Regions from separate parts of the Frigoribacterium sp. AP1 genome, predicted to be linked through region 2. Evidence: predicted binding sites of a transcription regulator. Region 2 holds the regulator's gene; each other region holds the start of a gene.
The links. Region 2 encodes LexA, which represses DNA repair genes until DNA is damaged. Its sites were predicted from a motif close to TCGAACANNTGTTCGA; they were not measured.
Positions count from the first base shown of each region.

Region 1: the regulator LexA is predicted to act here: its motif matches at 3,749-3,764, upstream of AC1MBW_RS02080 (Rv2578c family radical SAM protein).
Region 3: the regulator LexA is predicted to act here: its motif matches at 4,943-4,958, upstream of AC1MBW_RS15395 (DNA polymerase III subunit alpha).

Region 1 is NZ_CM155288.1:446,452-456,205, forward strand. It holds gene AC1MBW_RS02070 (hypothetical protein) at 1-1,126, opposite strand, end outside; gene AC1MBW_RS02075 (sensor histidine kinase) at 1,123-2,355, opposite strand; gene AC1MBW_RS02080 (Rv2578c family radical SAM protein) at 2,555-3,739, opposite strand; gene AC1MBW_RS02085 (malate:quinone oxidoreductase) at 3,847-5,328, opposite strand; gene AC1MBW_RS02090 (aspartate-semialdehyde dehydrogenase) at 5,457-6,509, opposite strand; gene AC1MBW_RS02095 (aspartate kinase) at 6,661-7,926, opposite strand; gene AC1MBW_RS02100 (DUF1206 domain-containing protein) at 8,105-8,914, shown strand; gene recR (recombination mediator RecR) at 8,976-9,575, opposite strand; gene AC1MBW_RS02110 (DNA polymerase III subunit gamma and tau) at 9,579-9,754, opposite strand, start outside.
Region 2 is NZ_CM155288.1:2,625,145-2,634,898, forward strand. It holds gene AC1MBW_RS12520 (regulatory protein RecX) at 1-46, shown strand, start outside; gene miaB (tRNA (N6-isopentenyl adenosine(37)-C2)-methylthiotransferase MiaB) at 84-1,661, shown strand; gene miaA (tRNA (adenosine(37)-N6)-dimethylallyltransferase MiaA) at 1,663-2,574, shown strand; gene dapF (diaminopimelate epimerase) at 2,571-3,449, shown strand; gene AC1MBW_RS12540 (class I SAM-dependent methyltransferase) at 3,491-4,111, opposite strand; gene hflX (GTPase HflX) at 4,188-5,735, shown strand; gene lexA (transcriptional repressor LexA) at 5,835-6,548, opposite strand; gene AC1MBW_RS12555 (LysM peptidoglycan-binding domain-containing protein) at 6,821-7,189, shown strand; gene AC1MBW_RS12560 (histidinol-phosphate transaminase) at 7,297-8,382, shown strand; gene hisB (imidazoleglycerol-phosphate dehydratase HisB) at 8,388-9,005, shown strand; gene hisH (imidazole glycerol phosphate synthase subunit HisH) at 9,002-9,640, shown strand; gene priA (bifunctional 1-(5-phosphoribosyl)-5-((5-phosphoribosylamino)methylideneamino)imidazole-4-carboxamide isomerase/phosphoribosylanthranilate isomerase PriA) at 9,708-9,754, shown strand, end outside.
Region 3 is NZ_CM155288.1:3,249,258-3,259,011, forward strand. It holds gene pnuC (nicotinamide riboside transporter PnuC) at 1-80, shown strand, start outside; gene AC1MBW_RS15380 (glycoside hydrolase family 15 protein) at 150-1,940, shown strand; gene AC1MBW_RS15385 (glucose-6-phosphate dehydrogenase) at 2,008-3,372, opposite strand; gene AC1MBW_RS15390 (FUSC family protein) at 3,573-4,865, opposite strand; gene AC1MBW_RS15395 (DNA polymerase III subunit alpha) at 4,998-8,486, shown strand; gene AC1MBW_RS15400 (glutathione S-transferase family protein) at 8,580-9,602, shown strand; gene AC1MBW_RS15405 (TraR/DksA family transcriptional regulator) at 9,614-9,754, shown strand, end outside.

The DNA.
Region 1 (9,754 bases), 1.1 Mb from region 2:
GGTCGACCCGCAGGTCGCCCGAGACGAGGCGGAGCACGGTCAGACAGGGGGCGAGCGACCGCTGTGCGGCGGCGGCCGACGACTCGACCGCGAGCTCGATCGCGATGTCGACCCGCGCCTCCTCGGCCTCGAGCTCGACCCGGAGCGAGCGGGCGTCGACGACCTCGACGTCGTCCACCGCGGCGAAGAGCGCCCAGAGCGCGGTGCGGTGCTCGGGGCCGAGGCGATCGGCGAGACGATCGGGGTCGACGACCTCGGTCGGCACCCGGCGGCCGGGCGCGGCGAGACGCCGGGCCAGCCACGTCGCGTCGGCGTCGGCCACCAGGGAGGCGCGCAACGAGTCGGCCACGCGCCGTGCCTCGTCGGCGTCCCCCTCGCCGATCCGACCGGACTCGACCAGCCGCGCGAAGAACGGCACGACCTCGCGGTTGAGCACGGTGACGCGGTCCTGCTGGACCGACCGGGCGAGGGTCACCCTGAGGTCGTCGGTGCTGGCCCGGCGGAACCCCGTGGCCCGGGACACCCACCCCTCGACGTGCCCGACGAAGACGTTCGAGAAGGTCGCCGAGGCGGCCGTCAGGGCGAGCAACGGCGTGAGCGCGACCACGACGTACGACGCGGTGGGCACGGGTGTGACGAAGCCCGGTGCCTCGACGAGGACCACGACGGCGAGGACCACGGCCACGGCACCTCCGGCGGCGAGGATCTCTCGCGCCGAGCGGTACGGGGCGACTCCGAGCAGGAGGACGCCCGCGGCGATCCCCGCCCAGTCGTCCCGCACGAACGGATTGCTGCCGGCCGTGGCCAGGGCGGACAGGACGCCCGACGCCGCACACGCCCCGGCCACGCACCAGAGCGCCCCGGACCCGAACGGCGCGCGAAGGGGTGTGGCCGACACGACGAGAACGACACCCCCTGCGGCGACGGCGGCGAGCGCGCCCGCCGCCGTCCACGGCGAGGACACGTCGGAGGCCCGCAGCACCGTGTCGACGACGGCGACGAGCCACGCGGCGAGAGCCGCCCCGAGGGTGATCGGTCGGGCCGCCAGGGCGCCGAGGGGGTCCACCTGCTGAGGAGACCGACCGGAGGCGCGGCCGCCGGGTCGAGGAGGGGCGGCGAGGGTCATGCGGGCACACCGTCGTCGGCGACGACCACCGGTGCCGTGACGGCGAACGGGACCCGCAGGACGATCGACGTGCCGCTGCCGGGGGACGACCAGATCTGCACGTGACCGTCGACGCGCGCGAGACGCGCCTCGACGGACGCCGTCAGGCCGAGACGGTCGGGGGCCACCGCCGCCGTGTCGAAGCCGACGCCGTCGTCGATGACCATCACGGTGAGGTCGGTGCCGTCGCCGAAGACGACGAGCTCGGCCCGGTCGGCTCCGCTGTGGCGGCTCACGTTGACGAGGCACTGCGCGACGGCCAACCCGAGTGCGTCCCCGGTGACGGGATCGAGGCGGCCGACCGCCGAGACGTCGCCCGTCACGGCCACCTCGAGACCGCCCGACCGCGACCGTTCGACGACCTCGTGCAGTCGGCTGCGCTCCCAGGCGTCGGCGGCCCTCACGGCGACCTCGGGCGGCACGGAGCCCGGCGAGAGCCAGTCCCGCCCCACGAGCACCTCGAGGTCGGCCGCGATCGACCGGGCGATCTCGGGCGACAAGGGACCGGGGCGGGCGGTCGCCAGGGCCGCGAGGTGCCCGAGGATCGTGTCGTGGACGAGGGCGGCCGCCTGTTGCTCGATGTCGACGCGGATGCCCTGGACCTGCTGCTCGAGCGCCGCCCGGTGCAGCCGGGGCTGAGCTTCGCGGGCACGCCCCCGGGACGCCTCGGCGTGGCCCGTCACCACGGCCACGAGGACGAACGCCAGCAGGGCGGTGACGTCGAGCCGGAGGGAGGCTCCCGTGTGCCAGGTCGCCAGCTGCGTGGCGAGCTCGCCCGCCGCGTATCCGGCCGCCGACCAGAGGAGACCCCGGCGTGGGCCGACGGCGGTGCTGCCGACCATGATGAGGGCGATCTTGGGCAACGACAGCGAGAAGGCGTCCGACGCCTGCACCGCGGCCACCTGCGAGAAGAGCGTGACGGCGTACCAGTACAGGGCTGCGGTGCCGACGATCAGGTAGGCGAGGTGGGCCGTGGTCGACCGGGTGCGCTCGACCACGACGAGCAGGACCACCAACGGCACGAGTGAGACCAGGGCCGGCCAGAGCAGCAGGTCGGGTGTGACGGCCTGTTTCGTGAGCAGCAGGGCGGCCGCCGCCGCGAGGACCGTGGCCGCGATCGCGTGACACGCCCTGGACACCGAGTCGCCGACGGCCGCGGGCGCGAGGTGGGCCGGGAGGCCGAGCAGCATGCGGCCTCCTCGGCTCGTTCGGGTCAGGAGAGATCATGGCAGAAGGCGGACCGGGGCTGTACCCCGACATGTGGGGCCAACGACCACGCCGGGCGGGCAGGTGGCTCGTTTTGTGCCCCGTTCCACTCGACCGGGGAGTGACCCACCGGCCTCATGGCTTACCGACCCCGTGGCCCGACGGCCTCTGGCTCTCGCAGGCTCAGAACAGTCGCGGCTGCGACCGTGCCCCACCCGGCAGCTCGTGCGCGATCAGGGCCCGAGGGACCGCGGAGCCACCGGCACCGGACGTCAGGTCGGGGATGCCCGGAAGGGCGGCGGTGCCGCCGGCTGCCGTGCGGACCCCGGTGCCGTTCAGTCCCATCAGCCGCAGGGAACGCGCGCTGTCGTCGAGCGCCGCGGAGCGCATCGACCCCGTGGCCGGGTCGGCCTGCCCCTTCTCGAGGCCGTACTCGCGCAACAAGGGCCGCAGACGTGCGGCCAGCCAGGAGCGGTACCCCGTCGGCGCATAGGTGCCCTGGGCGTAGAGCGCACGGTACTTGGCCACGAGCTCGGGGTGCTCACGCTCGAGCCAGGCGAACCACCATTCTTTGACCCCGGGCTTGAGGTGCAAGGCGCTGTACATGACGCTCGAGGCACCCGAGTCGCGGACGGCGGCGAGCGCCGCGTGCAGGTGGTCGAGCCCGTCGGTGAGGTACGGCAGAACGGGCATCATGAAGACGGAGCAGGACAATCCCAGCTCGCGGGCCGCCGAGACGGTGGCCAGGCGGGCCGCCGTCGTCGGCGTGCCCGGCTCGACCGACTGCTGCAGGTCGTCGTCGTAGACGGCAATCGACATGGCCAGGTCGACGGGCACGTGCTGCGCCGCCTCGGCGAGCAGGGGCAGGTCGCGCCGCAGGAGCGTGCCCTTGGTCAGGATGCTGAAGGGAGTGCCCGAGTCGGCGAGGGCGGCGATGATGCCGGGCATGAGCCGGTACCGACCCTCGGCACGTTGGTAGGGGTCGGTGTTCGTGCCGAGCGCGACCGGGTGGTGCTGCCACGTGGGACGGTGCAGTTCGCGGGCGAGCACCTCGGCGACGTTCACCTTGACGACGATCTGCCGGTCGAAGTCGTCGCCGCCGTCGAGGTCGAGGTACTCGTGGGTGGGACGGGCGAAGCAGTACACGCAGGCATGGCTGCAGCCGCGGTAGGGATTGATCGTCCACCCGAAGGGCAGAGCCGAGTCGCCGCCCGGGACGCGGTTGAGGGCGCTCTTCGCGACCACCTCGTGGAACGTCACCCCCGCGAACTCGGGCGTGGTGACGGAGGTGATCAGGTTGTTCAACCGCGCCAGACCGGGCAGCGCCGAGGCGTTCTCGGTGTCGACCGCTTGCTCGGACCATCGCATGCCCCCAATTCGAACACACGTTCGAAGTGGGGTCAACCCGGGGCGCTCGCCCCGAGGACGCGAGGCCCGGCACCAGGCCTCGGGCCTCAGGCCTCAGGCCTCGGGCGTCAGGCGTGGATGTGCAGCGCCTCGGCGGTCGCCCCGATGGTCGAGGCGGCCCGCCGCTCGTCGGACGAGAGGTCGTCGCCGTACGTCGGGATCATCGCGTTCAGTTGGGGCTTCCACGCCGCGATGCGGTCGGGGAAGCACCGTTCGAGCACGCTGAGCATGATCGGCACGGCCGTGGACGCCCCGGGGGACGCGCCGAGCAGACCCGCGATGGTGCCGTCGCCCGCCGTGATCACCTCGGTGCCGAACTGCAGCACCCCGCCCTTCTTGCGGTCCTTCTTGATGACCTGCACCCGCTGGCCGGCGGTGATGCGGTACCAGTCCTTCGGATCGGCGTCGGGCATGAACTCGCGCAGCGCCTCGAACTTGGTCTGCTTGCTCGCCGCCAGCTGCCCCACGAGGTACTTGACCAACGAGAGGTTGGCGAGCCCGGCGCGGATCATCGGGTAGAGGTTGTGGGCCCGGATCGACGCGAACAGGTCGAACATCGAACCGTGCTTGAGGAACTTCGGGCTGAAGCCGGCGTAGGGCCCGAACATCAGGCTGGCCTGCCCGTCGACGACACGGGTGTCGAGGTGCGGCACCGACATCGGGGGCGAGCCGACGGCGGCCTTGCCGTAGACCTTGGCCTGGTGCTTGCCGACGATCGCGGGATCGTCGCAGCGCAGGAACTCGCCACTGACCGGGAACCCGCCGAAGCCCTTGATCTCGTCGATGCCCGACTTCTGCAGCAGGTGCAGTGCTCCCCCACCGGCGCCGACGAACACGAAGCGTGCGTCGACGGTCGTCGGCGTGCCACCGACCTGCTTGCGGAGGGCCACCCGCCACGTGCCGTCGGCGAGCTTCGTGAGGTTCGTGACGCGGTGGTCGACCTCGAGGATCGCCCCCTCGCCCTGCAGGTACGTGAAGAGCAGGCGCGTGAGCGACCCGAAGTCGACGTCCGTCCCGGCGGCGATGCGCGTCGCCGCGATGGGCTGCCCCTTCGCCCGCCCGGGGATGAGGACCGGCGCCCACGACCGGATGACGGACGCGTCGGTGCTGAACTCGAGCCCCTGGAACAGCGGGTGCTCGCGCAGCGCCTCGTGGCGCTTGCGCAGGTACTCGACGTTCTTCTCTCCCCAGACGAAGCTCATGTGCGGGGTGGAGTTGATGAAGGCGTCGGGCTGGGGCAGGGCCCCCTCGGCCACGAGGAACGACCAGAACTGCCGCGACACCTGGAACTGCTCGTTGACCTTGACGGCGCTCGAGGTGTCGATGGTGCCGTCGGACCGCTCGGGCGTGTAGTTGAGCTCGCAGAGGGCCGAGTGGCCCGTGCCCGCGTTGTTCCAGGGGTTGCTCGATTCGAGGGCGACGTCGCCCAGCGCCTCGTAGATCTGGATCGTCCAGCTCGGCTCGAGCTGCTTGATCATGGCACCGAGGGTGGCACTCATGATGCCTGCCCCGATGAGGGCTACGTCGACGGGCTTCTTCGCATCGGTCACGACGCCAGTCTAGGCCCGGCCCCCTCGGCGACCCCGGGTGGCCACCGGACGACGACACCCCGGTGTCTCGATGTCGAGAGACCGGGGTGCGACGCGTCAGCGGCCCCTCGGGTCACCGGCGCCGAGGATCAGGCGACGGCTCGCTCGGCGGCGACGAGCTCGGCGATCTGCACGGCGTTGAGCGCCGCGCCCTTGCGGAGGTTGTCGTTGCTGATGAAGAGCGCGAGCCCACGGTGACCGGGGACGCCCTCGTCGTGACGGATGCGACCAACGAAGCTCGGGTCGGCGCCCGCCGCCTCGAGCGGGGTCGGGACGTCCGTGAGGACCACCCCGGGGGCGTCGCGCAGCAGTTCTTCGGCGCGCTCGACCGTGATGTCCGAGGCGAACTCGGCGTTGATCGAGAGCGAGTGCCCCGTGAAGACCGGCACCCGGACACACGTGCCGCTGACCAGAAGGTCGGGGCGCTCGAGGATCTTGCGGCTCTCGTTGCGCAGCTTCTTCTCTTCGTCGGTCTCGTTCGTGCCGTCGTCGACGATGCTGCCCGCGAGCGGGATGACGTCGAAGGCGATGGGACGGACGTACGTCACCGGTTCGGGCAGGTCGACCGCGCGACCGTCGTGCACGAGGCCGATGGTGTCGCCCTCGATCGCGGCACGGGTCTGCTGCAGCAGCTCGTCGGCGCCGGCGAGGCCGCTGCCCGACACGGCCTGGTAGGTGCTGACGATCAGGCGCTGCAGGGTGGCCTCGGTGTCGAGCACCTTCAGCACGGGCATGGCCGCCATGGTCGTGCAGTTGGGGTTGGCGACGATGCCCTTCACCGCCTCGCGGAGGGCGTGGGGGTTCACCTCGCTGACCACCAGGGGCACCTCGGGGTCCATCCGCCAGGCGCTCGAGTTGTCGATGACGAGCGCGCCGGCCGCGGCGAACCGCGGCGCGTGGGCTCGCGAGCCCGTGGCCCCGGCCGAGAAGAGGGCGATGTCGAGACCGGTGGGGTCGGCCGTCTCGACGTCCTCGACGACGATCTCGACCCCACGGAACGGCAGGGTCGTGCCCGCCGACCGGGCGGTGGCGAAGAAGCGGATCTCGGCGACCGGGAAGTCGCGCTCGTCGAGCAGCGTGCGCATGACCTTGCCGACCTGTCCGGTCGCGCCGATCACGCCGACGCGCAGTCCTTCGGCCATGGGTGCCTCCTGGGGTTCGGTGGTGCGGGGTTCGGTGATGCGGGGTTCGGTGGTGCGGGGTTCGGTGGTGCGGGCTCCGGTACGGCGGGAGCAGGGTCGGGAGGCGCGGTGCGGGAGCCGCGCGCGCCTCCTGGTATACGGCCTGGTCGCGTCAGCGGCCGGTGCCGCCGTGGACGACCGCGTCGACCTCGGCGTCGAGGCCGAAGGCCGTGTGGACGACACGGAGGGCGTCGTTCAGGGTGTCGGCCCGGGTGACCACCGAGATGCGGATCTCGCTGGTCGAGATCATCTCGATGTTGATGCCGGCCTCGAAGAGGGCCGTGAACAGTCGCGCCGAGACGCCGGCGTTGGTGCGCATGCCCGCACCGACGAGGGCGAGCTTGCCGATCTGGTCGTCGTACTGCAGCGACTCGAAGCCGATCTCGGCCCGGTCGGACTCGAGGGCCTGGAGCACGACGGCGCCCTCGGACTTCGGCAGGGTGAACGAGATGTCGGTGCGGCTGGTCGACGCCGCCGACACGTTCTGCACGATCATGTCGATGTTGGCGCCGGTCTTCGCGACCGTGCGGAAGATCTGGGCGGCCTTTCCCGGCACGTCGGGGACGCCCACGACGGTGATCTTGCCCTCGCTGAGGTCACCCGCGACCCCGCTGATGATGGGTTCTTCCACGTTCTCTCCCTCTTTCGGGTTGACGACGAGCGTGCCCTCGTTGTTGTTGAACGACGAGCGGACGTGCAGGGTGACCCCGTGACGCCGGGCGTACTCGACGGCACGGATGTAGAGCACCTTCGACCCGGCGGCGGCGAGCTCGAGCATCTCTTCGCTGGTGACGCGGTCGAGCTTGCGAGCCTTGGGCACGACGCGCGGGTCGGCCGTGAAGACGCCGTCGACGTCGGTGTAGATCTCGCACACGTCGGCGTCGAGCGCCGCGGCGAGGGCGACGGCCGTCGTGTCGGAGCCGCCTCGGCCGAGGGTCGTGATGTCGCCCGTGGACCGGTTGAACCCTTGGAAGCCGGCGACGATCGCCACGTACCCGGCGTCGAGGGCGTCGCGCACCCGGCCGGGCGTGACGTCGACGATGCGGGCCTTGCCGTGCTGGGCGTCGGTGATCATGCCGGCCTGGCTGCCCGTGTACGAGCGGGCCTCGACGCCCAGGCTGCGGATCGCCATGGCGAGCAGGGCCATGCTGATGCGCTCGCCCGCGGTGAGCAGCATGTCGAGCTCGCGGCCGCCGGGGAGCGGACTGACCTCGTTGGCCAGGTCGAGCAGCTCGTCGGTCGTGTCGCCCATCGCGCTGACGGCCACGACGACGTCGTTGCCCGCCTTGCGCGTCTCGACGATGCGCTTGGCGACGCGCTTGATGCTCTCGGCATCGGCGACGGACGACCCGCCGAATTTCTGCACGATCAAGCTCACGGTGACTCCTGAGAAGGGGACTGGGCGCGCCGGAGGACGGCTCACGCCTGCGTCCGGCGATTCTATTCGGTGTCGAGAGCGTGTGACGCACACGGCTCGGTGTCTCGCGGACGAGCACGAGGGGTCGCGCGTCGGAGCACCGAGGGCGGCGTCGACGCCTCTCCCCTACGGTGGACCGATGCCCGACACCACCGACCAGGCCCGGGGCGCCGCCAGCCGCCTCCAGGACAGCCGAGCCCTCACGACCGCCGCCCGCATCGGGTTCGCCATGAACGGCCTGCTGCACGTCGTGATCGGCGTGATCGCGCTCGGCGTGGCGTTCGGCGGTGGCGGCGAGGCCGACCAGGGAGGCGCCCTCGGGCAGTTCGCGTCGCATCCGGGCGGGGTCGTCCTGCTGTGGCTCATCGTCGTGGGCCTGTGGGGGCTCGGCCTGTTCCAACTGCTCGAGGCCGCTCTCGTCCGGGGCACGGACAAGGACGCCTGGGCCGATCGCGCGAAGGAGGGCGGCAAGGGCGTGGCCTACCTCGCCGTGGGCTTCACGGCCTTCACCTTCGCCCGGGGCTCGTCGTCGGACAGCTCGGGGCAGACCCAGACGCTCAGCGCACGGCTGCTCGCCGCGCCCGGGGGCGTCGTGCTGCTCGTCGTCGTCGCGCTCGCCATCGTGGCCATCGGGGCGTACTTCGTGGTCAAGGGCGTGAAGCAGAAGTTCCGCGAGGACCTGTCCTTGCCGGGCGGTGCCACCGGGCGCGGCACGGTCGCCCTCGGGGTGACCGGCTACGTGGCCAAGGGCATCGCCCTCGGCGTCGTCGGCGTGCTGTTCGCGGTCGCGGCCGTCACCTCGGACCCGAGCGAGGCCACGGGACTCGACGGCGCGCTCAGGGCCCTCGCGGCCCTGCCGTTCGGCGTGGTGGTGCTGACGGCCGTCGCCCTGGGGCTCATGGCCTACGGCGCGTACTGCGTCGTGCGGGCGCGGCGCGCCCGTCTCTGACCGACAGGCGTGCGCAGGGCGGGTTCAGGAGGCGCGGGGCGGGTTCAGGAGGCGCGGGTCGTCATTCGGAGACGAGGCGACGGCCCTCGAAGGCGCGGCCGAGCGTGACCTCGTCGGCGTACTCGAGGTCGCCGCCCACGGGGAGGCCCGAGGCCAGCCGGGTGACCCGGAGCCCGAAGGGCGCGAGCATGCGCGAGAGGTACGTCGCCGTCGCCTCGCCCTCGAGGTTGGGGTCGGTCGCGATGATGACCTCTTGCACGGTGTCGTCGGCCAGGCGCTGGACGAGTTGGCGGATGCGCAGGTCATCGGGACCGATGCCGTCGATGGGGCTGATCGCACCGCCGAGCACGTGGTACAGCCCGCGGAACTCCCGCGTGCGCTCGATGGCCTGGACGTCCTTCGCCTCTTCGACGACGCAGATCGTGGCGGGCGAACGACGCGGGTCACGGCAGATGTTGCAGGTCTCTTGCTCGCTGACGTTGCCGCAGATCTCGCAGAAACGCACCTTGGTCTTGACGTCGACGAGGAGTTCGGCCAGGCGGGACGTGTCGAACGACTCGTTCTGAACAATGTGGAACGCGATGCGCTGCGCCGACTTGGGCCCGATGCCCGGCAGGCGACCGAACTCGTCGATCAGCTCTTGGACGATGCCTTCGTACACGCGCTACTCGCTTCTCTGAGGCGTGACCCGGGGGGCGATCGTCTCTTCTTCGATGAACTGGGCGCCGAGGATCTCGCGCACGACGGCCTCGCCGTAGCGCGACCCGGTGGGGATGCCCCGACGCGGGTCGCCGGTGGCCGCGCGACGCTCGGCCACCGACGGGCCGGCACTCGTGGAGG
Region 2 (9,754 bases):
CCTGCCCCGTGGTGGCAGCGGCCGCGGCGGTGTCCGCTTCGAGTGACCGTCCCGGGGGTGGCGGCGATCTACACTGAGTCACCATGACGACGGTCGCCACCACCCCCATCCCCTCGACCGTCGACGGCCCGGCCCGTACGTACGAGGTCCGCACCTTCGGGTGCCAGATGAACGTCCACGACTCCGAGCGTCTCAGCGGCTCGCTCGAGGCGGCCGGTTACGTACCGGCCGACGGAGCCGAGGCCGACATCGTCGTCATCAACACCTGTGCGGTGCGCGAGAACGCCGACAAGAAGCTCTACGGGACGCTGGGGACGCTCGCCGGCCAGAAGAAGAAGCACGAGGGCATGCAGATCGCCGTCGGCGGGTGTCTCGCCCAGAAAGACAAGGACGTCATCCTCGACAAGGCGCCGTGGGTCGACGTGGTCTTCGGTACGCACAACATGGGCGCCCTGCCCACGCTCCTCGAGCGCGCGCGTCACAACGACGAGGCCCAGCTCGAGATCCTCGAGGCACTCGACGTGTTCCCTTCGACGCTGCCGACCAAGCGCGACTCCACCCACAGCGGCTGGGTCTCGATCTCGGTGGGTTGCAACAACACCTGCACCTTCTGCATCGTGCCGTCGCTCCGCGGCAAGGAGAAAGACCGCCGCCCTGGTGACGTCCTCGCCGAGGTGCAGGCGCTGGTCGACGACGGTGCCGTCGAGGTGACGCTGCTCGGGCAGAACGTCAACTCGTACGGTGTCGAATTCGGCGATCGGCTCGCCTTCGGCAAGCTGTTGCGTGCCGTCGGTGCGATCCCCGGGCTCGAGCGTGTGCGGTTCACCAGCCCGCACCCGGCGTCCTTCACCGACGACGTGATCGCTGCGATGGCCGAGACGCCTGCCGTCATGCCCCAGCTGCACATGCCCCTCCAGTCGGGTTCCGACCGGGTGCTGAGGGCCATGCGGCGCAGCTACCGCAGCGAGAAGTTCCTCGGCATCATCGACCGTGTGCGCGTGGCCATGCCCGACGCCGCGATCAGCACCGACATCATCGTCGGATTCCCGGGTGAGACCGAGGAGGACTTCGCCGAGACCCTCCGGGTCGTCGAGCGGTCCCGGTTCGCGTCGGCGTTCACCTTCCAGTACTCCGTGCGCCCCGGGACTCCGGCGGGCGAGATGGCCGACCAGATCCCGAAGGCCGTCGTGCAAGAACGGTTCGAGCGGCTGACCGCCCTGCAGGACCGCATCTCGGCCGAAGAGAACCGTCGACAGGTCGGAAGGGCCGTCGACGTCCTCGTGGCCACCGACGAGGGGCGAAAAGACGCCTCGACCCACCGTCTCTCGGGGCGTGCGGAAGACAGCCGTCTCGTCCACTTCGAAGTGCCGCCGGGTGGCGCGGTTCCGCGCCCCGGCGACGTCGTCAGCGTGCGCGTCACCGACGCCGCACCGTTCTACCTGTTGGCCGATGCCGTCCACGGGCCCGGGTCTCTCTACGAGGTCCGTCGCACCCGCGCGGGCGATGCCTGGGACGCCGCGCAGGCCGCCTCGTGCGGGGTGCCGTCCGCCGGTGACGCGACCCGCGCCTCCTCGGCTCGGCCTGCGAGGGTCAGCCTCGGGCTGCCCACGCTGCGGGTGGCGACCACACCGATCTACAGCACGACCGACGACCTCCGCTGACGTGTTGGTCGCGATCGTCGGGGCGACCGGCACGGGCAAGTCGGCGTTCTCGCTCGACCTCGCCGAGGCCCTGGCCGCCCGGGGCGAAGCCGTCGAGATCGTCAACGCGGACGCCATGCAGCTCTACCGCGGAATGGACGTCGGTACGGCGAAACTGCCGGCCGCCGAACGACGAGGCATCCCGCACCATCTCCTCGACGTCCTCGACGTCACCGACGAGGCGAGCGTCGAGTGGTACCAGCGCGAGGCTCGGGCCCTGATCGACGGCATCGTGGCCCGCGGGGCGGTGGCGGTCCTCGTCGGCGGGTCAGGCCTCTACGTCTCGAGCGTGTTGTTCGACTTCCGGTTCCCCGGCACCGACCCCCAGATCCGTCGACGGTACGAGATGATCGCCGACGAGCGGGGACCCGGGGCCCTGTACGACCTGTTGAACGAGCGCGATCCGGCGTCGGCCGCCTCGATCGGTCGTTCCAACTCCCGGCGTCTCGTCCGGGCGCTCGAGGTCGGCGACCTCACCGGGCGCCCGCTCTCGGGAACCCTGCCCGAGAAGTCGTCGCCGTGGCGCCCGTCGAGCGTCTTCGGTGTCGCGGAAGAACGCCCCGTGCTCGTCGAACGTCTCGACCGACGCGTCGACCAGATGTGGCGGGACGGTCTCGTCGACGAGGTGCGGGGTCTGCTTCCTCTGGGGCTCGAGCGGGGGGTCACGGCGGGCCGGGCGATCGGCTACGCGCAGGCCGTCGCCCAGATCCGGGGGGAACTCGCCGAGGCCGAGGCGATCGAGGCCACGGCGGCCCTCACCCGTCGGTACGCCCGCCGTCAGGCGAGCTGGTTCCGGCGGTACGACGACGTCGAGTGGTCTCGCTCGGGCGACGCCCAGGCCGTCGACCGGGCCGTGGCTAGACTCCTCGGGTGACCACCACGCTGCAGTTCACCAAGGGGCAGGGCACCGGCAACGACTTCGTCCTGTTCACCGATCCCGACGCAGGCACCGACCTGACGCCCGCCATGATCCGGGCCCTGGCCGACCGGCGGTTCGGGGTGGGCGGCGACGGTGTCATCCGTGCAGTCCGTACGGCGGCGCTCTCCACCGAGGCGGACCTGCTCGAGGCCGAGCCACGCGCCGAATGGTTCATGGACTACCACAACGCCGACGGCAGTCCGGCCGAGATGTGTGGCAACGGCATCCGCGTCTTCGCGCGCTACCTCCTCGAGCGGGGGCTGGTCCAGCTGGGCGAGGACGACGTGCTCGTCGTCGGCACGCGGGCCGGCGCACGTGAGGTCCGTCGCGACGGCACGGGTTTCCGCGTCGACCTGGGCCCCTGGCGACTCGGCGACGACGACCCGGTCGTGCGGGCGCGCGAGCTGCACGCCGCCCGTCCGGGCCTTCCGATCTCGGTCGGCAACCCCCACGTGGTGGTGGCCCTCGCCGGTGACGACGAACTGGACGGCCTCGACCTGACGTACGTGCCGATCATCGACCCGGCCCCGGTCGGCGGGGCGAACGTCGAGTTCGTGGTTCCCGCCGATCCGCTCGTGGTCGACGGGCTGGGGCGCATCCGCATGCGGGTCCACGAACGCGGTAGCGGCGAGACGCTCTCCTGTGGCACCGGCGCGGCAGCGGCGGCCCTGGCCACGCGGTACTGGGCAGGCGCCTCGGCGCCCGAGGGCTGGTTGGTCGAGGTTCCCGGCGGGGTCGTGGGCGTCTCGATCAGCCACCACGACGACGGCGAGCACGTCTCGCTCAGCGGGCCGGCCGAACTCGTCTTCACCGGCGCACTCGACCTCTGAGGCCGACCGGGCCGACGTCGAGGCCTGCGGAGGGCGTCCGCTCAGTCGGCGTCGGCGAGGCGCGCGGCGCGCAAGATCCGGTATCCCTTGCTGGTGGAGGCGCGGGTCACGTCCACGACGTCGGCCATGGTCTCGTTCATCCAGCGCTGCAGGGAGTCGGCCCCCAGGTTCTTCTGCACGACCAGCCAGGCGTCCGATCCCACGTCGAGTCGGGGGAGCCACCGTTCGAGCAAGGAGTGCAGCTCGGCTTTGCCGACCCGGATCGGCGGATTCGACCAGATGGTCGCGAAGCGCAGGTCGGCGGGAACATCGTCGGGGGTCACGGCGTTGACGTTCTCGAGGCCGATCGACCGTGCGTTCGCGCGCACGAGGTCGAGCACTCTCTCGTTCACGTCGACGGCCCAGACCGTCGCGTCGGGTGACGACAACGCGAGGCTCAGTGTGATGGGCCCCCATCCGCACCCGACGTCCAGCAGATGGCCCGCCCTCGGCGGCGTCGGCGTGCCCGCCAGCAGGACAGAGGTGCCCGGGTCGACGCGGCCCGGGCTGAACACTCCCGCGGCCGTGGTCACCGTCAATTCACGGCCCGCCAGGACGACGTCGATCGTCCTGGGCTTGGCCGCGCTGCCGGGCTGGGGTGAGAAGTAGTGCTCGCTGGCCATGCTCGCCAACCTACCGAACATCCGCAGGGGCATCGTTCCCTGCTCTCCGTACACCGAAAGGGTTAGTATCACCCCGATGACAGACCACACCACGACACCGTTCGACTCCGAGCGGAACGACCAGCCCGACGACGTCGTCGCGCGCGTCCTCGATCGTGCGGCCCAGAGGGCCTCCGGCTACACCGTCTTCTCGCCGGCCCAGGCCATCCAGACCCGCTCGCTCCACGACGACGGCGGCTCCGACGGTGACCAGTCGGAGCGCGACGACCGGCAGGCCCTCCGCCGCGTCGCGGGCCTCTCGACCGAACTGCAGGACGTCACCGAGGTCGAGTACCGCCAACTGCGCCTCGAGAACGTGGTCCTCATCGGCGTGTACTCGCAGGGGTCGATGTCCGACGCAGAGAACTCCCTGCGTGAGCTCGCCGCCCTGGCCGAGACGGCGGGCGCCGTCGTCCTCGACGGGCTGCTGCAGCGACGACCGAATCCCGACCCGAGCACCTACCTGGGCAAGGGCAAAGCCGAAGAGCTGCGGGGAACGGTCGCAGCGCTCGGTGCCGACACCGTCATCGCCGACACCGAACTGGCCCCCAGCCAGCGGCGCGCCCTCGAAGACGTGGTCAAGGTGAAGGTCATCGACCGCACCGCCGTGATCCTCGACATCTTCAGTCAGCACGCCAAGAGCCGCGAGGGCAAGGCGCAGGTCGAACTGGCCCAGCTCGAGTACCTCCTGCCGCGCCTCCGCGGATGGGGCGAGTCGATGTCGCGCCAGGCCGGTGGTCAAGTCGGAGGCGCGGGTGCCGGGATGGGCAGCCGCGGGCCCGGTGAGACCAAGATCGAGCTCGACCGGCGTCGCATCCACACCCGCATGGCCCGGCTTCGCAAGCAGATCAAAGAGATGAAGCCCGCACGCGATGCCAAGCGGGCCAACCGCGACCGCAACGAAGTACCCACGGTCGCCATCGCGGGCTACACCAACGCGGGCAAGTCCAGCCTGCTCAACCGGCTCACCAGCGCGGGCGTCCTCGTCGAGAACGCGCTGTTCGCCACCCTCGACGCGACGGTCCGCAAGAGCGTGACGGCGGATGGTCGTCCCTTCACGTACGCGGACACCGTCGGTTTCGTGCGCAACCTGCCTCACCAGCTGGTCGAGGCGTTCCGGTCGACGCTCGAAGAGGTCGAGGCGTCCGACGTGATCGTGCACGTCGTCGACGGATCGCACCCCGACCCTGCCGCCCAGCTCGCCACCGTACGTGACGTCATCGCCGAGGTCGACGGTCGTGACATCGCCGAGATCGTCGTCTTCAACAAGAGCGACCTCGTCGACGACGACCAGCGTCTCGTCCTGCTCGGGCTCGAACCGACGGCGGTCTTCGTCTCGGCTCGGACGGGTGAAGGCATCGACGAACTGCTCGACCGCATCGCGGCCGTGTTGCCCGAACCCGAGATCGAGCTCGACCTGCTGGTGCCGTACGACCGTGGCGACGTGGTCTCGCATCTGCACGATTCCGGGCGCATCGTCAGCACCGACTACGAAGAAGAGGGAACCCGGGTCCACGCCCGGGTCTACCCCAGTGACGTCGCCGGCCTCACGCCCTATGTCGCACCCGTGGGTGTCGGCCGCTGACGCCGAGCCCCGGATCGACACACGGCGAAGCGCCGACCACCTCGAGGTGATCGGCGCTTCGTCGTGTGCCGGGAGGCGCGGGAGCCGCTGGCGCGCCCGTCAGACCGACCGCAGGACGGCGACGACCTTGCCGACGATCTGTGCGTGGTCGCCGACGATGGGCTCGAATGCGCTGTTGCGGGGGAGCAGCCAGGTGTGGCCGTCTCGCTGGCGGAACACCTTGACGGTCGCCTCGTCGTCGAGCATCGCCGCGACGATGTCACCGTTCTCGGCGTCCTGCTGCTGCCGTACGACGACCCAGTCCCCGTCGCAGATGGCCGCGTCGATCATCGAGTCGCCGACCACCCGCAACATGAACAGTTCGCCCTTGCCGACGAGTTGACGCGGCAGGGGCATCACGTCCTCGATCTGCTGCTCGGCCGTGATGGGGATGCCGGCGGCGATCCGCCCGACCATGGGGACGTGAGCCGTGTCGCCGTCGTCACTCGTCGTGAAGACGGTGGCCGGGGGAGCCGCCGGCGCCGTCGCGTCCACGAGGACCTCGAGGGCTCGGGGTCGGTTCGGGTCACGGCGGATCTTGCCGGCGAGTTCGAGCTGGTTGAGCTGGTGCGTGACGCTCGACAGGGACTTGAGGCCGACGGCGTCGCCGATCTCGCGCATGCTCGGCGGGTACCCGCGGTGACCGATGCTCTCGGTGATCGCGGCGAGGATCGACGCTTGCTTCGCGGTCAACTCCTTGCGGGGGAGGACGCCGGGATCGAGCTGACGGGGGGCGTCGGGGGCCGCCTGCGGGGTGCGCTTCGGGTCGCTCATGGGTCTCCTGCCGTCGATGTCGGTGGTCCCTGTTTGACTCCTACCACCGATCGAAACCGTATCCGATCAGGCGGTGTCGACAAAACACATGTTCGAGTGTGTCGCGTTTTCGCACTCCGATCCGGAACGATTCCGACCTGGATTACCCACGACAGGGGTTGAAAGCGTCAGTGATCGAATGTATGTTCGGAACACGTCTTCGTGTCCGGCATTCCCGGCCGAGTGCCGGGCACGAACTCGTCCCCTGTCTTCCACGGTGAAAGGACCACCTCATGAGCGTCACCTCAGCATCAGCAGTTGCGTCCCCCGTCGACTCGACCCGAGTCGTGCGCACGCGTCTGCGCATCACCCGGCGGGGCCGCGCGGTCGTCGCCGCGCTCGTGGCGGTCCCGCTCGTCGTCGTGGCAGGCGCGCTCGTCCTCAACGGAGGCGGCGCGGTCGCGTCTGACACGACTGGTCGCACCGAGTTCCAGCACGTGACCGTCGACGGTGGCGAGACGCTCTGGCAGGTCGCGTCAGAGATCGACCCCGACGCCGATCCCCGCGACGTCATCGCCGACCTCGTCTCGCTCAACAACCTCCCGAGCGCCGAGGTCTCCGCCGGTCAGAGCCTCGCGGTTCCCGCTCAGTACGCTCGCTGAAGCGTCGTCGTCGTCGTCGACGAGGTGGGCGGTCCTGCCCTCAGGCATCCTGTCTCCACGATGGCGACCGAGCCGACACCCGGTCGGCCCACCCGTACGATGGTGGGGTGTCCTTCAGTCTCGACGACCTGCCCATCCGTGACGATCTCCGAGGGCTGACGCCGTACGGTGCTCCCCAGAAGAAGGTCCGGGTCGCTCTCAACGTCAACGAGAACACGCATCCCATTCCCGAAGACGTCGCTCGCGACATCGTCGAGGCGGTGGCCCGTGCGGTCCTCGACGTCAACCGCTACCCCGACCGCGAGTTCACGACGTTGCGTGACTCGCTGGCGGCTTACCTCGGGCACGGTCTCACCCGAGACAACATCTGGGCGGCCAACGGCTCCAACGAGGTCATCCAGCAGCTCCTCCAGGCCTTCGGTGGCCCGGGCCGCTCCGTCCTGGGGTTTCCTCCCACCTACTCGATGCACTCGATCATCGCCACGGGCACCGGCAGTCGGTGGGTCGAGGGTCGCCGTGACGAGGGGTTCCGCATCTCACCCGAGACCGCGGTCTCCGAGATCGAACGCACCCGTCCCGACATCGTCTTCTTCTGCGGACCGAACAACCCCACGGGCACCCCCCTCGATCTCGCCACGATCGAGGCTGCCTACGACGCCACGGACGGCATCGTCTTCGTCGACGAGGCCTACGCCGAGTTCATGCCCGCCGATCAGCCGACGGCACTGACCCTGCTGGCGGGCCGTGAACGGCTGGTCGTGTCCCGCACGATGAGCAAGGCGTTCGCGTTCGCCGGTGCCCGGGTCGGCTACCTGGCCGCGCACCCGGCCGTGGCCGACGCACTGCGTCTCGTGCGCCTCCCGTACCACCTCTCGTCCCTGACGCAGGCGGCGGCCATCGCAGCGCTCTCGCACGCGAGCGAGATGCTCGCCATGGTCGACGACATCAAGGCCCAGCGTGACCGCATCGTGCACGAGCTGACCGAGCTCGGGTACGAGCCGTGGCCCACCTGGTCGAACTTCGTCCTCTTCGGCGGGGTCGACGACCCGACCGACGTCTTCGAGCGCCTGCTCGAGCGGGGTGTCATCGTCCGCAACCTCGGCATCCCCAACCACTTGAGGGTCAGCGCGGGCACCGAGGCCGAGACCACCGCGTTCCTCGAGGCGCTCCGCGACATTAGGCTCTCTTCGTGACCGACGTGACCGAGACGACCAGTGCCGCCCGTACCGCCTCCCTGTCGCGTGAGACGAGCGAGTCGAGCATCACGCTCGCCCTCGACCTCGACGGTTCGGGCCGATCGACGATCAACTCGTCGGTGCCGTTCTTCGATCACCTGCTGACGGCGCTCTCGAAGCACTCGTTGATCGACCTCGACGTCGCGGCGACGGGCGACACCCACATCGACGTGCACCACACGGTCGAAGACATCGGCATCACCTTCGGCACCGCGCTCAAGCAGGCGCTGGGCGACAAGTCCGGCATCTCGCGCTACGGCGACGCGCTCGTCCCGCTCGACGAGGCCCTCGTGCAGGCGGTCGTCGACGTGTCGGGGCGTCCGTACCTCGTGCACACGGGTGAGCCCGAGGGCTTCGAGTACCACCTCATCGGCGGGCACTTCACCGGCTCCATGGTCCGTCACGTCTTCGAGGCCATCACCTTCCACGCCGGCATCACCGTGCACGTCCGCGTGCTGGGCGGGCGCGATCCGCACCACATCGCCGAGGCCGAGTTCAAGGCGTTCGCCCGGGCGCTCCGTCAGGCCGTCCAGCCCGACCCGCGTGTCAGTGGCATCCCGTCGACGAAGGGTGCCCTGTGACGGGCGCCCGTCCCTCCGTCGTCGTCCTCGACTACGGCAGCGGCAACGTCCACTCGGCTGTCAAGGCACTCGAGCTCGCCGGCGCCGACGTCGAGCTGACCGCCGACCGTGCCCGGGTGCAGGCGGCCGACGGCCTCTTCGTCCCCGGTGTCGGCGCGTTCGCGGCCGTCATGAGCCAGCTCGAGTCCGTGCGTGGTGGCGAGCTCATCGACCGGCGGCTGGCCGGTGGGCGTCCGGTCATGGGCATCTGCGTCGGCATGCAGGTCTTCTTCGAGGGCGGCGTCGAACGCGGTAACAGCACCGGTGGCCTCGGGGCGTGGCCCGGCGTGGTCGACGAGCTGAAGGCCGACGTCCTGCCGCACATGGGCTGGAACACCGTCGACGTGCCCGAGGGCAGCGTGCTGTTCGACGGCGTGGCCGACGAGCGGTTCTACTTCGTCCACTCGTACGCCGCGCAAGAGTGGTCGCTCGACGTGATCCGTCCCTTCACCGAGCCGCACGTGACCTGGGCCGACCACGGTGGCCGCTTCGTGGCCGCCGTCGAGAACGGCCCGCTCTGGGCGACGCAGTTCCACCCCGAGAAGTCGGGGCAGCCGGGCATCCGGTTGCTCTCGAACTGGCTCGGCACCCTCTGACCCCGACGCGACCGACCCGATCGCGCCTCCTGACCCTGCGGCGCCCCGGCGCCGTGAGAGAGACGACATGAGCGAGTTCTGCACCACCCCCGCCTTGACCCTGTTCCCCGCCGT
Region 3 (9,754 bases), 620 kb from region 2:
GGTTCGTCGTCTGGGCTCGCACCCGGCGACAGAAGCCCGAGGTCGAGACCCTCTGGCCCGACCCGACGCTGCAACGCTGACCCCTGACCCCTGGGCCCTGAGCCCTGCGACGCCGACCCCGACCGGGGACGCGCTGGTTTGATGGGCGCATGCCCCTGCCCATCGAGAACTACGCACTGATCGGCGACCTGCACACCGGATGCCTCGTGGGCTCCGACGGCAGCATCGACTGGCTCTGCCTCCCCCGCTTCGACTCCGCCTCGACGTTCGGCGCCCTGCTCGGCGACCACGACGCCGGCCGGTGGCTCGTGGCCCCCGCCGACGCCGACGCCACCTCGACCCGCAGGTATGTGGACGACACCTTCGTGCTCGTCACCCGCTGGACGACGCCCACCGGCGTGGTCGAGGTCACCGACCTCATGCCCTACGGCGATCGGCGGGCCGACGTCGTCCGCCGGGTGACCGGCGTCTCGGGCACCGTCTCGATGCACGTCGACCTCGCGATCCGCTTCGGCTACGGCACGGCCGTCCCCTGGGTGCGGCAGGTCCCCGAGGGCGACGGCACCGCGCTCGTCGCCACGGCCGGGCCCGACGCCGTCGTCGTCCGTGGCCCCCGGCTCACGGCCACCGACCACACACACGAGGCCACGTTCGACGTCCCCGCCGGCGAGACGATCGACCTCAGCCTCACCTGGTACCCGTCGCACCGCGAACCGCCGACCGCCGTGGACGTCTCCGCCCGCATCGACGAGACCGTCACCTGGTGGCAGGACTGGGCGTCACGGTGCTCGGCACCCGACGCCTACACCCGCGAGGTGCACCGATCACTGCTGATCCTGCGGGCCCTGACCAACGAGGACACCGGCGGCATCGTCGCCGCCGCGACCACGAGCCTGCCCGAGCAGTTCGGCGGCTCGCGCAACTGGGACTACCGCTACGTGTGGCTGCGCGACGCGTCGATGACGCTCCAGGCGCTCATCCTGCACGGCTACGCGGAGGAGGCCGACCGGTGGCGCGGTTGGCTACTGCGGGCCATCGCCGGGGACCCCGCGGACGTGCAGATCATGTACGGCCTGGCCGGTGAACGGTACCTGCACGAGAGCGAACTCGAGCAGCTCACCGGCTACGACGGCGCCTCGCCGGTGCGCATCGGGAACGCCGCGTACAAGCAGTACCAGGGCGACATCTTCGGCGAGGTGATGGTCGCCCTGCACGAGGCCCGTCTGCTCGGCGTCGAGGAGAGCGAGTACTCCTGGCCCCTGCAGCGTGCCCTCGTGCAGTACGTCGAGGACAACTGGACCCGACCCGACAACGGCATCTGGGAGATCCGGGGCGAGCTGCAGCACTTCACCCACTCGCGGGTGATGATCTGGGCCGCCCTCGACCGAGCGATCCAGGGAGTCGAGCAGTTCGACCTCGACGGCCCGGTCGACCGCTGGCGCGCTCTGCGCGACGAGGTGCGCGCCGAGATCGAGACCCACGGCTGGAACGCCGACCGCGCCTCCTTCACCCAGCACTACGGCACGACCGAGGTCGACGCGTCCCTGCTGCAGCTGTCGCAGGTCGGCTTCGTCGCCGCCGACGACCCCCGCATGCTCGGCACCGTCGCCGCCATCGAGCACGACCTGCTGCAGGACGGCCTGCTCATGCGCTACCGCACCGAGAGCGGCGTCGACGGCCTCGACGGGGCCGAGAACCCCTTCCTGACCTGCTCGTTCTGGCTGGCCGAGCAGTACGCCGCCTCGGGACGCGTCGACGACGCCGTCACCCTGATGGACCGCCTGGTCCGCTACTGCAACGACGTCGGCATGCTCTCGGAGGAGATCGAGGTCGCCACGGGACGACACGTCGGCAACACCCCGCAGGCGCTCTCGCACCTGGCTCTGGTGCGCGCGGCGGACGCGATCTCGCGCGCGAAGGCCGCGACGACGACGTCGTAGGCGCCCGACACGGCGACGGCCGCCCTGCTCTGACGAGCGGGGCGGCCGTGGACGGTGAGGCGGAGGATCAGGCGGGCCAGTCCTTCGGGCCGGTCGAACCGGCGGCGTAAGTGTCGAGCGGTACCTGGTCGGCCTTCCAGGCCTCGATCACGGGAGCGACGATCGCCCAGCAGCGCTCGGCCACGTCGCCGCGGATCGACAGCGTCGGGTCGTCGTGGAAGATGCCGCTCAGCACTTCGCCGTAGGGCGTGAGCTCGGGCTTGCCCAGGGTGACCGACATCGTCGACTTCTCGAGGTCGAAGGGGTTGCCGGAGCCGTTGGTCGTGACGCCGAGCTCCATCGTCTCGGGGCTGATCTCGATGCGCAGCGTGTCGGGCGTCGACGAACCGTTGAGGCCCTCGGGCAGCGCCGGGACCGGCTTGAAGGTGATGAGCACCTCTTTGCGGATCTTGGTCATGCCCTTGCCCGAGCGCAGGATGAACGGGACGCCGGCCCAGCGACGGGTCTTGACCTCGAACTCGACCTCGGCGAGGGTCTCGGTCTGACGGTCGTTGTCGACGCCGTCCTCGTCGGCGTACGCGGGGACGTCCTTGCCGTCGATGGTGCCGGCCGCGTACTGGGCACGTCGGCTCGAGGCGATCGGGTCGGCGTCCTTGACCCACGTGGCCCGCAGGACGCGCGCGATCTCGCTGCGCAGCTCGACCGAGTCGATGCTCGACGGGGCGTCCATCGCGATGACGGCGAGCACCTGCAGCAGGTGGCTCTGGATCATGTCGATCAGCGCGCCGGCCTTGTCGTAGTACTGGGCGCGACCCTCGAGCCCGAGGACCTCGTCGTAGAAGATCTCGACCTTCTCGATGTTCTCGCTGTTCCAGACCGGCTCGAACAGGCGGTTGGCGAAGCGCAGGCCGATCATGTTCAGGACCGTGGCGCGACCGAGGAAGTGGTCGGTGCGGTGGATGCGCTCTTCGGGGACGATCTTGAGCAGCTCGGCGTTCAGCTCGCGAGCGCTCTCCTCGTCCGAGCCGAACGGCTTCTCGAGGGCGAGACGCAGGCCGTCGGGCAGGTCGATCTCAGCGAGCGCCTGGATCACCTTGGTGCTGATCGCGGGCGGCAGGGCGAAGTACATCACCGGGGTGCCCTCGCTGGCCTCGAACAGGGCCTTCAGGTGCTCGACGGTGGTCGGGTCACCCTGGATGTACCGGCTCGACGCCAGCGTCTTCTTCGCGAGGTCGCTGCCGGCGTCGCCGTTGAAGGCGGTCTTGACGACGTCGTCCCATTCTTCGGGGCTGCGCTCGCTGCGGCCGGTGCCGATGAGCTGGACATCGACGCCGCGGTCGCTCTTGAGCAGGCTCGCGAGGCCGGGGAGCAGCAGACGCTCGGTGAGGTCTCCGCTGGCTCCGAGGATGATGAGGGTGGTGGTGTCTGTCACAGTGCAGCTTTCATGGGAGGGCGGCGATCGTGTCGTCGCTGGTCGATCAGGCGGCGGGGGTTCTCGGGGCCACGGGTGTCAACGCACAGGGGGGACGGGCATTCCCGTCGACCGCCCCGGCCGCGGAGGGCACGGGTCGCGTCTCGGCGCCGGTGCCCGGTCAACCGTACTGCTCCCCGGGGGTGAGCGCCGTATCGGGGTCAGCGGGCAGGGTCGGCGTCGCCGTCCTGCACGGTGTCGTGCGGGGCCGTGTCGCGGGGCGCGCTGTCGTCGTCGACCGGCCCCGTGCTGTCCGTGCCGCCCACCTGGCCGCCGGTGTCGTCGTCTTCGGCCGCGCGCGCCTCCTCGGCGGCGTCGTCCTCTGGGCGGGGTGCCGTGGTGTCGTCGGGGTCGAGCGCGGCGATGATGCGACCGAGCGAGACGGCGATGGAGACGCCGCCGCTCGTGTCCGTGGTCGGGCGGTCGCGGTGGCGGTCGACGGCGTCCCAGAGGTCGGCGACGCGGCGCCGGGCGTCGGTGAACGCGTCGACGTCCTCGGCCCCGTGGCGCCGGATCACCGTGGCGACGCCGTGCACGGCGTGGGCGACGTCGGGCGCGAGGTCGTCGGGCATGCCGATCTGGCGGCCGATCCGACGTCCGAGGATGCCCGAGACCTCGGCGACGTCCTGCAGGTGGAACGAGACGCGCTCGTACGTGGCGAGGTCGGCGTACTCCTGCCCGAGGTCGCGGCGGCGGAGCAACCACCGCGGGTTCATGTGACGGGACTCGTCGGCGTACGCGACGGTCTCGCGCACGCGGCGGAGGGTGCTCGGCAGGACGCCCACGCGACGCTCCCACTCGTCGTCCTCGAGGGGCCAGGGCGTCTCGAAGACGCCGGCGATCTCGTCGGCTCGGTCGGCGAGCGAGTCCTTCACCCGGGTGAGGCGCGCCTCGGCGCGCGAGGCGTAGAGCGGCGGCACGAGCAGCAGGTTGACCACGACGCCGACGACGACGCCGACCCCGATCTGGACGATGTAGCCCAACGAGTAGGCCTCGGCGTTGGCCCCGCCGAGCAGCAGGACGAACAGCCCGGCCGTCAGCACCCAGTCGCGACCGGCGCCGAGCCAGCGGATGCCGGCCACGAGCACGCCGATCCCCACGACGACGGCCACCGCGAGCACCCCGGGCTGTCCGTCCTGCAGCGCGAAGACCGCCGTGGCGAGGCCGATGCCGACGATCACGCCGAGCAGCACCTGGAACCCCTGGCGGAGCGAGCTCTTGATCGTCGGGTACATCGCGATCACGGCGCCGAGCGGCGCGTAGTACGGGTAGTCGGCCGCGACACCGGGCACCTGCGGGGCGATCCAGTACGCGAGAGCGGCGGCGAGCGCCGTCTTCACGGCGAGCAGGAGGCGCGGCTGGGCCAGCAGGACGCGGGTCCAGTGGGTCGCGGTGCGGGCGTCGCGACGCAGGGCGGCCCGGCGATCGGGCGGGGTGGGGCGTCGATCGGGCATGCATCGATGATGTCAGGCCGCGGACGCCGGGGACGGGCCCGGCGGTGGAACGGGACGAGCCGGGCGACGTACACTGGTCGAACATCTGTTCGAACGACCCGGCCGGGGGTTCAGCAGCCCGAGGTACCGACCATGAGTTTCACCCACCTGCGCGTCGCGTCGGCGTTCAGCGCCCACCACGGCACGGCGCACCCGAAGGCGCTCGTCGACGCCGCCGTCGCGGCGGGCGCCGATGCGGCCGCGATCACCGACCGTGACGGGCTGTACGGGGCGATCCGGCACGTCGGGGCCTGCCGGACGGCGGGCGTCGACCCGATCGTCGGGGTCGAGCTGGGCTGCCGGGACGACCGCGAGGGGGTCGTGGACGGTGGTGTGGACGACGGGGGTCCCGACGGAGGCGGCGGCGCTGCCGGCGGGGTCGGCGGGGCCGGTGGGGTCGACCGCATCGTGGTGCTGGCGCACGGGGCGCGGGGCGGCGGGCCGGCGAAGGCGGGGTGGGCGGCGCTGTGCCGGCTGATCAGCGCGTCGCACGGTCGGGCCACCCGTCGTGCCAGCGGCAGTGCCAACAGCGTGGCGACCATCGCCCGGTCCCGGGTGCGGGGCTTCGTCCAGGGCGAGACCGAGCCGGCGGCGACCGTGCTGCTGGGGCCCGACTCCGACGTGGGTCGGCTGGTCCAGGCGGGGCGGCACAGCGAGGCCGCGGCGTCCCTCGCCGACTGGGCGGCGACGCTGCCGGGCGGCGTGGTGGTCGAGGTGGTCTGCCATCTGACCGAGCCGGGCGAGAGCCGCAGCATCCGGCACGCGGCACGCATGCTCGAGCTCGCCGACCACGTCGGGGTGCCGGCCGTGCTCACGAACGCCGTGCGGTACCTCGATCCCGACGAGGCCGTCACGGCCGACGTGCTCGACTCGGCCGGCCACCTGGCCGCGCTCGGCTCGTTCCGGCCGCAGCCGAACGCCCAGGCGTACCTCAAGCTCCCCGTCGAGATGCGCCGGCTGGCCCGGCTGGTGAGCGACGCCTCGTCGTTGCCCCGCAGCGCCGGCGACGAGATGCTCGCCGCGACCGAGCGCCTGGCCGACCGGTGCCGCCTCGACCCCGTCGCCGACCTCGGCTGGGGCCGCCCGAAGGTGCCCGAGCTCAGCGCGATCGGCGTCGACGGCGACCCCGACCAGGCGCTGTTCCGGCAGGCCCAGGCCGGTGTCACCGAACGCTTCGGCGACGCCGACCGGGCCCTGCGCGACAAGGTCGAAGACCGCATGCGCTACGAACTCGGCATCATCACCGGGTTCGGCTTCGCCGGGTACTTCCTCACCGTGGCCGACGTCTCGGCGCTGATGCGCGACCTGAGGGTGCGCAACGCGGCGCGGGGTTCCGGTGCCGGCAGCCTCGTCACCTACCTGCTGCGCATCTCGAACGTCGACCCGATCGAGCACGACCTGCTGTTCGAGAGGTTCCTCGGCAACAAGCGCGAGACGCTGCCCGACATCGACATCGACGTCGAGGCGGCCCGGCGGCACGAGGTCTACCGGGCGATCTTCGACCGGTACGGCAGCAACCGGGTCACGCTCATGTCGATGCAGTCCACCTACCGCGGGCGTGGTGCGGTGCGCGACGCCGGTCTCGCACTGGGGCTCGACGACGAGCAGATCGACCTGGTGGCCAAGAACGTCTGGCGGTCGAACGCCCGCGACCTGCGCACCGCGATGGCCGAAAAACCCGAACTGCGCGAGATCGCCGAGCTGGCCCGCAGCAACGACCAGATCGACCTGCTCGTCGACCTCAGCGAACGGCTCGACCGTCTGCCCCGGCACATCTCGATGCACCCGTGCGGGGTGATCCTCGGCGACTCCGACCTGCTCAGCACGACCCCCGTCCAGCCGAGCGGCATCGGCCTGCCGATGAGCCAGTTCGACAAGTACGACATGAACGACGCCGGCCTGCTCAAGCTCGACGTCCTCGGCGTCCGCATGCAGAGCTCGCTCGCCTACGCCCTCGACGAGATCGAGCGCGTGAACGGCCCGCGTGCCGCCCTGGCCGGCGCCCTGCCGGTCGACGTGCCCTACGTGAACCGTCAGGGCCGCATCGAGCTCGACGAGATCCCCCACGACGACGAACCCACCTTCGAGGCGATCCGCACCACGCACACGCTCGGCATGTTCCAGATCGAGAGCCCCGGGCAGCGCGAGCTGATCGGCAAGATGCAGCCCGACCGCTACGAGGACCTGATCGCCGACATCTCGCTGTTCCGCCCCGGCCCGATGAAGGGCAACATGATCGCGCCGTTCCTCGACACCAAGCACGGGTTCCAGCAGCCCGACTACCTGCACCCGAGCTTCGCGTCGTTCCTCGACGACAGCTACGGGGTGGTCATCTACCACGAGCACGTGCTGCGCATCCTCGAGGCGACGATGCAGGTGTCGCTCGCCGAGGCCGACGAGATCCGGCGGCACATGGGCAAGGGCGACGACGACGCGCTCGAGGCCACCTTCCGCGAGCGCACCCGGGGCAACCTCGACCCCGCGACCGGGAGGCGACGCTTCGACGACGCCGCGGTCGACCGGATCTGGGCCGCGCTCAAGGGGTTCGGGTCGTTCGGCTTCTGCAAGGCCCACGGGGCCGCGTTCGCCCTGCCGACCTACCAGAGCGCCTGGCTGAAGACCCACTACCCGGCCGAGTTCCTGGCCGGCATCCTCACCCACGATCCCGGCATGTACCCGAAACGACTGTTGCTGACCGAGGCGCGACGCATGGGCGTCCCCGTGCTGCCGCTCGACGTCAACGCCTCGACCGACGTCTACCGGGTCGAGCGCCTGCGACCGCCGGCGACCCCGATCGCGCCGACCCGGGTGGGCGACCTCGGGCTGCGGCTGTCGCTGGCCGACGTGCACGGCATCAGCGACGCCGAGCTGGCCCGGGTGGTCGTGAACCGTCCCTACGACTCGATCACCGACTTCTGGCAACGGGCGACGCCGTCCCGATCGCTGTTCGAACGCCTGGCGCAGGTCGGGGCGCTCGACTCGGTCGCCGGGCCCGGCCGCACCCGCGGTGACGTCCTGGCCCGGGTGAGGGCGCTCACCGGTCGATCGTCGCGCCCCAAGGCCACCGACGTCGAGAACCAGCTCGACTTCTCGATCGACGACTCCGACACGGTGCCGACCGGCACGCCCGACGTCGACGCCCGGCAGCGGGTCGCCGACGAGCTCGACATCCTGTCGATGGAGGTCAGCGAGCACGTGATCGAGAGCTACCGGCCCATGCTCGACGACCTGGGCGTGGTGCGCGCCGCCGACCTGCGCGACCACTGGAACGGTACGACCGTGCTCGTGGCGGGCATCCGCATCGCGACCCAGACCCCGCCGATGCGCAGCGGCAAGCGCGTGGTCTTCATCAGCCTCGACGACGGGAGCGGCTGCTCCGACTCGACCTTCTTCGACGAGGCGCAGGCCCGCGCCGGCTCCCTGCTGTTCGGCACCCAGCTGATGGTGATCCAGGGGCGCACGCGTCGCACCGGCGAGCGCGGCATCTCGCTCGAGGCCGAGAACGCGTGGGACCTCAAGGCGATGTGGCGCGACTGGAACGCGACCCGCGCCTCCTCGTCCCTGGCCGTCGGCGGTTCCTGACCCCTGTCGCCACCCCGCCCGCCGGGGCCACCGATCGCCTGCACACGTCGCAGCAGCCAGGAATTGCCGACGCCCCGTGCGTAGGGTGGCGCCATGAGCGATCAGCAGGCCAAGGGAAGCTACGTCGAGCCGGGCCAGGAGTACACCCGCGACACCAACTACATCGAGGACCGCATCACGCGCGACGCCGTCGACGGCTGGCCGGTCGAGTCCGGTCGCTACCGCCTCGTCGCCGCCCGGGCGTGCCCGTGGGCGAACCGCAGCGTCATCTCGCGACGCCTGCTGGGGCTCGAGGACGCGATCTCGCTCGGCCTGCCCGGACCCACGCACGACGCCCGCAGCTGGACCTTCGACCTCGACCCCGACGGTCGCGACCCCGTGCTCGGCATCGAGCGCCTGCAAGAGGCGTTCTTCGCCCGTACCCCCGACTACCCGCGCGGCATCACCGTGCCGGCGATCGTCGACGTGCCGAGCGGCAAGGTCGCCACGAACGACTTCCCGCAGATCACGCTCGACTTCGCGACCGAGTGGACCGCCTTCCACCGCGAGGGCGCCCCCGACCTCTACCCCGAGGCCCTGCGCGGCGAGATCGACGAGGTGAACGCCGTAGTCTTCCGCGACGTCAACAACGGCGTCTACCGTGCCGGTTTCGCCGGGTCGCAGAAGAGCTACGAGCGGGCCTACCGCACCCTGTTCGAGCGACTCGACTGGTTGTCCGAGCGGCTCGCCGGTCAGCGCTACCTGGTCGGTGACACCATCACCGAGGCCGACATCCGCCTGTTCACGACGCTCGCCCGGTTCGACGCGGTCTACCACGGCCACTTCAAGTGCAACCGGAACAAGCTGACCGAGATGCCGGTGCTCTGGGCCTACGCCCGCGACCTGTTCCAGACCCCCGGGTTCGGCGACACGATCGACTTCGACCAGATCAAGGCGCACTACTACGTCGTGCACTCCGACATCAACCCGACGGGCATCGTCCCGGTCGGGCCGGACGCCTCGGGGTGGCTCACCGAGCACGGGCGCGAGCAGCTCGGCGGCCGTCCGTTCGGCGACGGGACTCCCCCCGCACCGCCTCGCGCGGGCGAAGAGGTGCCGCCGCTCGTCGCGGCCTGAGGCGCCGCCGCATGATCGACCCCTCCGACCGGTTGCGCGTCACACGCGACGAGGCGCTGGCGCTGGCCGCGCGACTGCTCGGGGACATGGAGGCGGTGGCCGCGGCCCGCGAGGGAGCCAACGTCGACGACGAGCACGACCCCGAGGGATCG